DNA from 2 places in the Roseburia sp. AF02-12 genome. Region 2 is predicted to be linked to the other one. Evidence: a T-box and tRNA genes for the amino acid it is inferred to sense, from the RefSeq annotation. Region 2 holds a T-box; the other holds one or more tRNA genes.

Region 1 (4,416 bases), 1.4 Mb from region 2:
TATCGGTTCTGGATTCGGAAAAGAGTACATGAAAGATAAATGGGGAATGGATGAATAAAAGAGCGGTTTCAGAAAGCCGGATGGGTTGACCATCCGGCTTTTTTTCCGCTATTTTCATAGCGTGTGTTTCTTACAGCTTATAGAAAAACATAGCCTACTTTTTAATACTTGCACGCCGTTTGACCTTTTCCTCGTAGAGGATTGCATCAGAGTGCTTGAGAATGTCTGTTAAGTTCATCTGCGGATTACAATAGAATTCGTAGATGCCGACAGAGATTTCTACATAAAAAGGTTTATCGCATACGGCATTAAAAGCATCACTCTCTGTTTTCAGATTCTTTAAAAGCTGTTCTTTGAAATCCGGTATATCTGTTAAGATAAAGGATACAAATTCATCTCCACCGAGTCTTGCAGTAATGGCATCTTTCGGCAGGCATTTCCGGAGCCGTTCAGATACGGTACGCAATGCAAAATCACCGGCAAGATGTGAGAAACAGTCATTGATTTCTTTTAAGTGGTCTAAGTCACCAAAGAGAAGATAAGCCTTTTTGCCGGAATTGGATTCTATAGCATGGGATGCCCGTTCCATAAATCCACGGCGGTTCAAAAGCTGGCTTAAGTCGTCATATTCGGAGATATAGCTTAAGATGCTGTTCTGCTCCTGAATGACTTTCATGGAATCCTGTAATTCTTTCTGAATCTGGCGTTCGCTGGCATTTAACTGGATAAAATGCAGGAGTGCACCAATCTGGAGGCTGCAAATCTGCATAAAGGAAATATCTTTCTGTTCCACTTCGCAAAGCAGCAGACCGAACTGTTCATCTCCGGAAAAGAGGATAAATGATGTATAGCAGTGGCTGTGTTCCTTTGGAAGAAAACTGGAAAATCCATTGGCAGTCGTTACTTTTGGACGTTTGCCCGGTTCATGGTAGACTGATTTTTCATCATGGTAATATGCTGCCAGATAGATTTCGTCCGGATACTCTGCAAGCTCATTTTCCTGATGAATGACCGGTTTGTCAAAGAAGAAAAAGAAGGAACTTTTGACATTCATCAGATGCAGCCGCTCCATGATATGTGTAATCGTTTCTTTGAAATTGGCACCGGAGTTAATCAAATCTCTTGTAAAGGAAGGTACAAACCAGGCTTTCCGGTTAGAATCCATGATTTCTTTTTCTAGCTGGAAGACATCCGCAGAATGAACGTATTGCTGGGTAAAGGATAAAATGCCGGAAAGCTGTGTCTGCAGCAGTTCTTCCTCCGAGAAGTTAATCAGTGTACGGAGTAATGAAGTAAGTTGCTCTAGGAGCATTTCTCCGGAAATATGGGGATATGCAGTAAGCTTTCTCAGATAACGAATCAGAGGCTCGTTGGAGAAGTCAGTTCCCTTCCGGATAAAGATTTCTTCATATATATTTTCAAAATATGCATGTAGAACTTCGGTATAGTAATTACGATCTTTTTCGTATGAAATGGAAGAGAATAATTCCTCAGCCATAGCATCGACCTGCTGGTGTATAAAATCGTGCAGCTGCTCCATGCTGATATGACGCAGTGTGGTAAAGCCGGTGTGCAGCTGGCAGCCGCAGGAGCTCCTCTGGTGAAAAATGGCTGACATCCGGCAGGATTGTGGCTTCTTTCCCTGACAGAGCATAAGCGCAGTCTGTAATGCCTGGTAGCTGAACTGGAAGCTGCTGTGGGAAACACTGGTCAGTGGTGGCTCCATGGTTTTTGCGTGGTCAATGTCGTCAAAACCGGTAATGGCAATGTCATGTCCCACCAAAAGGTCTCTTGCAGCACAGACGCGGTATCCTGCCTTTGCCATATTATCATTTGCAAAAGCAATTGCCTCTAATCCCGGGTTGTGGTCTAAGATATATTCCACCTGCTCGGTGACAAGCTCTGAGTAGTTGCCATAGACGACCATATCATCCGTGACCGGAAGCTGATGTTCCACCATAACATCTCGGTAGGCTTTCAGCCGTTCGTTGGAGTCTTTGTTGTTAGCTGGTCCTGCTACAAAAGCAATCTTACGATAGCCATGGACATTCACAAGATGTTCGATACATTGCCGCATGCCGTTGTAGTTGTCAGCAATCAGATATGGGATGTCCGGATCGTCCGGTGTGTCCTCTAACATCAGAAATGGAATATCTTTGTAATGGGAAAGAAATTCCGCTTTTACCTGATTACTTTTAAAAATAGAAAGGGAACCATAAGTGATGATCAGTGCATCCGGCTTGCTGAAATGTACATAATCATAAATGGTATCGAACTGATAATTATAGTCCCCGTCAAAGCTGCAGGATAAAATATCTTTACAATATTGTGGCATCTGAGGGCCCATCAGAAAAATAATATTGACATCTTCTTCTCTGGCACAGGTATAGAAACCCCGAAGTAAGTCTTCTGAGTAGCTGGACTGGGTGTCACCTAACATAATTGCAATGGTTGGTCTCTGGTTGTTCTCCATAATGTGCCTTTCTCTGGTAAAAAAGTTACTTGGCATTGTAAAAGCCATTCTTATGATTGACTTAAGTATAACATAAAACGATTAAGTAGAAAAGAAAATAAAAATATTACTGGACAAAAAATGCGATATATGCTAATATAGTTGAGCGTGTGAAAGAATTAAATAACGATGCGTGGCTCAGCTTGGTAGAGCGCTGCGTTCGGGACGCAGAGGTCGCAGGTTCAAATCCTGTCGCATCGACGAAAAAAACGAGTAGACTGTTAAGTGTACTCGTTTTTTATATGAAGATTTCTACCCCAATATTGTCTGGAATCATCTTGTCATGTTATAATGAACGTAAGCAAGTCAACATATAAGCGTGATTGGCGAGCTGCAATTGTTTATCAGGAGTTGATTTTCACTTGATAAATGAAAAGGTTGGAAAATAATACAATAAAGGAGAAGACACAATATGAGTATGGAACCGGATTTTCTTACTTTGACAATCGGAAAACAGAAAAATATTGCATTGATTGCCCATGATGGGAAAAAGGCAGAACTGATTCAGTGGTGTAAAGACAATGCAGAGACTTTAAAGAAACATTTTCTGTGTGGAACAGGAACAACTGCAAAGATGATTACAGACCAGACGGGACTGCCGGTTAAGGGCTATAATAGTGGCCCGCTGGGTGGAGACCAGCAGATTGGTGCCAAGATAGTAGAGGGAAAAATAGACTTCGTTATTTTCTTTTCAGACCCGCTTACTGCAGCACCTCATGACCCGGATGTAAAAGCATTGCTTCGTATTGCCCAGGTCTATGACATTCCGATTGCCAATAATAAAGCGACCGCAGATTTTATGATTCATTCTGAACTGATGGATGAAGAATATAATCACAATGTGATTAATTTTAATAAGAATATCAGACAGCGGGCATCGACGATAAAGTAATGTCAGCTAAACTACGAGAAACACGCAAAGCGTGTTTCTCACATAAAAAGGAGAGGCGGTGTGAATACTCACACCGCCCCTTTTTCCTTTTAATTATCCTGGTATTATCCCTCAATGGAAATATATTTCTTTTCTTCCACAGCAGGTTTTGCTTCTTTCTTCGGAACGGTCAGAGTCAGGATACCATTTTCAAAACCGCCTTTGATGTCATCCTGAGTAACGCCATCTCCGACATAGAAACTACGCTGGTAAGAGCCATAGTAACGTTCTTTACGGATATATTTGCCATCTTTGTCTTTTTCGTCCTTGTTGTCCTGGTGTTTGGCATTGACGATGAGGTATCCGTCTTTCAGCTCAGCCTGGATATCTTCTTTCTTAAAGCCCGGAAGTTCAAATTCCAGTTCATATCTGTCGTCAAATTCCTTAACGTCAGTGTTCATGGCAGCGCGGTTGTCTGCTGCAGGAGCATTGTAAGCTCCGAATGGAAATACATCATCGAATATATCATCTACAAAGTTGTTTGAAAAAATACTTGGTACTAACATAAGTCATTCCTCCTGAAAATAATTGTTGTAATTAATAATAATGTTTTTTATTTCTGTGAGCCTCTCTGGCTTCCTCAACAGCCTCATGGTCGGCTACATTAATTTTTGCTTTTACTTTCTTCTTCTTTAATGGATGTTTTGGATTTTTATCTGACATAATAACATGCTTCCTTTCTTAATCTAAATCAGATACTATATAAAATTCTATTATCCTTCAATGGCAATGTACTTGTGGTCTTCTACTGCAGGTTTTGCTTCTTTCTTCGGAACGAAGAGTTTTAAGATACCATGTTTAAATTCGCCTTTGATATCCTCTTCGGTAATGCCATCACCGACATAAAAGCTTCGGCTGCAGGCTCCGGAATAACGTTCCTTACGGATGTACTTGCCGGATTTCTTATCTTTATCTTCCTCATCCAAGCCTTTGGCGGCACTGATGGTCAGGTAACCATTTTCTAAGGAAGCAC
Region 2 (4,416 bases):
TTTCAGACATTCCGGAATTCGGAATTTCTTCTGCAGTTACCGTAACGATTCTTGCCGTTTTATGTGCATTGGTCAGTATCCTGTTCTGTATTTCCTTACATTACAGTGAAACCATTTACCGTAAATTTATCAAAAATCCTTACCTTCGTGCTGCGGCAGGTGGCTGCATCATTATTCTCCTCACCCTTCTGGCAGGTAATCAGGATTACAACGGAACCGGCGTTAATATTATTTCCAAATGCTTTGACGGCACAGTGGCACCGGAAGCTTTTCTTTTAAAAATTATTTTTACTGCCCTGACTCTTGGTGCCGGCTTCAAAGGTGGCGAAATTGTTCCTACTTTCTTTATCGGTGCAAGCTTCGGCTGTCTCTTTGGAACGTTGACCGGTTTCTCCCCAACCTTATGTGCCGCCATCGGTATGGCCGCCATTTTCTGTGGTGTCACCAACAGCCCGATTACTTCTTTGCTGATCAGCTTTGAAATGTTCGGCTTTGCTGCAATGCCGTTCCTGCTTCTTGCGATTGCATTCAGTTATATGCTCTCCGGCTATTACGGACTGTACCGCAGCCAGAAGATTATGTATTCAAAATTTAAGACAAGCTATATTAATAAACAGACGCACTAACTACGAGAAACACGCTTTGCGAGTTTCTCGAGTTATCGCGGTGCTTGCCAAATCTGCATGCAGGCATGCGATTTTTCTCGCTATTCGCACAAAAAGAACTTCTGCTGATTGTTTTCCAACCGGCAGGAGTTCTTCTCATATCATTCACAATATGCTATTTTTAATCTCTTCTTATAAGTACTTCTGAATTTCTTCAAATACGTTTTCTACCGGAACCTGTTCCTTTAAGGTCTTATCACGGGATGTCACTTCTACGATTCCCTGCTTCATATTTCTAGGACTTACGATAACACGAAGTGGAATTCCAAGAAGGTCTGCATCGGCAAACATAACACCGGCACTTACGGTACGGTCATCATAGATAACTTCAATACCGGCATTCTGCATTTTCTCATATAAATCATCAGCAAAAGCCTTTACTTCTTCATTATCCGGTCTTACTGCACAAAGGTGGACCTGCCATGGAGCAATTTCTTTTGGCCAGATTGGACCATACTCATCATGATGGGCTTCACATACAGCAGCAGCAAGTCTTCCGACACCGATTCCATAGCAGCCCATGATTGGAGTCTGTCTCTCACCATCTTTATCTACATAAGTCATCTTCATGGACTTGGTATATTTGGTTCCGAGCTGGAAGATATTTCCCACTTCAATACCTTTAGAAATACGGACGGTCTTCTTACCACATTTCGGGCAGATTCCACCTTCGTATACCTTAGCAAAATCATGATATTCTGCGTCTTTTACATCACGCTCCATATCAAGTCCTTTGAAGTGGTATTCCTCTTCATTTGCTCCGCAGGATAAGTTATTTCTTCCTTCCAGAGACTTATCATATAAAACCACATGAGGTGCATTGATATGTAAGCCAACCGGTCCGATATAGCCTGCATTTAATCCGCATTCTTCTGTAATAACAGCAGCATGAATCTGATCACCAAGATAATTAACAAGCTTGGTCTCATTGATTTCCAGATCGCCACGGATAAATACAACCACATAGCTGTCATCTGAATTTTTCTGATAAACAACTGCTTTACAGGAGTTGTTTGTCTTATCGCCAAAGAATTCACAGATATCTTCAATAGTATGGATATTTGGTGTATGAACCTTTTCCAGTTCTGCTGATTCTGCGGCTCTTGGAATATCAGAAATATTTTCTGCAGCTTCCATATTTGCTTTGTATCCACAATCATCACAAAGTACAATGGAATCTTCTCCAATCGGAGTAAGAAGCATGAACTCATGGGAAAGGCTTCCGCCCATCATACCGGAATCAGATGCAACGGATACCACTTCCGGAATACCGGCTCTTTCAAAAATACGCTCATATGCCTTGTGTACTCTCTGATAATACTGCTCCAAATCTTCCTGGCTGGTATGGAAGGAATATGCATCCTTCATGGTAAACTCTCTTACACGGATTAATCCGGCACGAGGTCTTGCTTCATCACGGAATTTGGTCTGAATCTGATAAATCATAAAAGGATATTTGGTATAGCTCTGTGCATACTCACGAACCAGCTGTACGGCTGCTTCTTCGTGGGTCATGCCAAGTACCATCCTGGCACCGTTTCTGTCTGTAAAACGAAGCAGCTCGTCTCCGATGCTTTCATATCTTCCGGATTCTTCCCAGATAGATGCAGGCATAACAACCGGGAACTGTACTTCCTGTCCGTCTACCTTGTCCATCTCTTCACGAAGAATCTGCTCAATCTTACGTGTAATTCTCTTTAATGGCAGGAATGAAGAATAGATACCATTTGCCACATATTTGATGTATCCACCTTTTACCATAAGTGCATGACTGTCAATCACACAATCTGCCGGTCTCTCTTTAAACCGGTCACCAACTAATTTTTCCAGTTTCATTTTCTTATCTCCTTTTTCTATTCTTGCAACTCATCTGCTTAAAGCAATATAAAAGCCCTAAGCTATGATTTAGCTTAGGGCGAATGTTTCATCCGTGGTACCACCTAAATTCAGGACTGCTCCTGCACTCCGGCACATCTTCTTATGCCTTCTCTCTGTAACGGGAGAACCCGACATACCTTCACTTCTGCTTGGATATGCAGCTCCAAGACTGGTTCATCATCTTCCGTCAAAAACTCTCACCTGCCGTTTTCTCTCTGAAGGCTTCCAATGATTACTATTTCTCTTCCACACTTTCTCATATATTTTACCAACGGATATTTTACTTGTCAATCCTTTTATTCCGCAATTTCGGTTGTGCTTTCTGCTGCAGTCAAATCTGCGATTCCTTTCTGATAAGTGGTATATACTGCACTTCCTGCCAGATAAATACTGTCAGACTGATCCGTCTTTACATAATACTGGCTCAGCATGTCATTTTTATTTCCGATCAGAAGTGTTGTTGTTCCATCCCCTGTCGTCAGTGTAATGGTATTTGACGGCGTTTCAAGTCCATACTCTGATAAGTCCTCATAATCCTTGATTTCCTGCTCTGCCGTAAGTTGTGCTGTGGTGGCAATCAATGTTTCCATAGTATCCTGGTCTAAAGAAATGCTTTTATCTGCCTCATAATACCATGTATCATCTTCTTTTACAAAAGACAGTGTCTCATTATTATATTGATAAGAAAATGCATTTACATCTTCTGTGTTAACATCTGTCACCGTTACTTTTGAAGCTTCTTCCTCTTCCTGTTTTTTCTGTTCCTGGCTCTTATTCCACTTCGTCAGGCCAACCCATGCCACAATGCAGATAAGAAGCAGGATGCATAAAGCAATCAACTGTTTTTTCTGTTTCTTCATTACTTCTTTCTCCTTCTCATCCAGATTACGATACCGATTGCAAGAAGCAATAACGGAATTACTGCAATGCCGATTACAGCTGATGCAATGACAACCGAAGCCGGTACGGTCAGGGTACTGCTGTCATATTCTTTGACCGGAATCACAACTGCTGAACCGCTGTCTTCCGGAATATAGCTTGCAATGGATTTTGAAAATACGGATAAATTATTTCCGGATACCATACTGTCTGCATCATCCGTAAACATACTCATGGAAGAATATACAAGAATATCTGCGCTTGTATCATCCATGGTTTTTTCCGCCTTTAATCCTACCGTAAACGGTCCTGCAATATCATCCTCCGTCTGCTCTAAGGAACTTGTAGCATCTGTCTTACTGTACGCTGCATCCGAAGTGGTAAGTAAAGGTGTATAGGTTACATTTTCGGTATCGGTATTATAGGTAAGACCTACTGCATACGGTGTAAATACATAGCCATCCACACCGGAAGTCAGTGCACCGCTTTCTACATTTGGCAAAAGATAATATGGTGCCTGATAATAAGAACCGGTATTGCTCTCCATCACCATTCCATCTACTGCAGTAATGCCAAACTCATTTAAAACCGAATAAAAATTACTCATATCAGCATCTGTATAAGATAGCGTTACAAAAAGTTTTCCACCTTTATTGATATAATCAATTACTTTTGACGCATCATCGGATGAAAAATCAGAGGTCGGTCCATTGATAATAAGTGCCTGTGCATCTTCCGGAATGCTGTCTGCCTGCATCAGGTTGAGGCTGTTTAAAGTGACATTTGCTTTCTCAACAGCATCTTTAAAATTACCGTTCAATGCTGTCTCACCATGTCCCTGCAGTTCGTACATAACCGGCATTTCATCGGATGTGACATAGGAAATGGCACTGGTAAGCTGTCCCTCTCCATCATAGCCTGTAGTCTGGCTGCTATAGGTACTGTAATCTATACTGGTTTCATAAATATTACTGTAATTAATTACTTTGGAACG

Evidence for each region. A T-box is a leader RNA that pairs with one kind of tRNA and senses whether it is charged. The one in region 2 lies ahead of DV740_RS02355 (proline--tRNA ligase), so its partner is inferred to be a tRNA-Pro.
Region 1: it has a tRNA-Pro gene. The T-box ahead of DV740_RS02355 (proline--tRNA ligase) is inferred to sense a tRNA for this amino acid. The anticodon was not compared.

What each region holds. Positions count from the first base shown of each region.
Region 1 is NZ_QTXS01000001.1:1,928,040-1,932,455, reverse strand. Features, by position in the region: gene DV740_RS14805 (hypothetical protein) at 1-58, shown strand, start outside; gene DV740_RS09435 (GGDEF domain-containing protein) at 155-2,473, opposite strand; tRNA gene DV740_RS09430 (tRNA-Pro) at 2,640-2,713, shown strand; gene DV740_RS09425 (methylglyoxal synthase) at 2,931-3,404, shown strand; gene DV740_RS09420 (Hsp20/alpha crystallin family protein) at 3,509-3,949, opposite strand; gene DV740_RS15195 (hypothetical protein) at 3,981-4,106, opposite strand; gene DV740_RS09415 (Hsp20/alpha crystallin family protein) at 4,157-4,416, opposite strand, start outside.
Region 2 is NZ_QTXS01000001.1:496,123-500,538, reverse strand. Features, by position in the region: gene DV740_RS02360 (chloride channel protein) at 1-626, shown strand, start outside; gene DV740_RS02355 (proline--tRNA ligase) at 798-2,501, opposite strand; T-box leader at 2,574-2,801, opposite strand; gene DV740_RS02350 (DUF4340 domain-containing protein) at 2,840-3,403, opposite strand; gene DV740_RS02345 (Gldg family protein) at 3,403-4,416, opposite strand, start outside.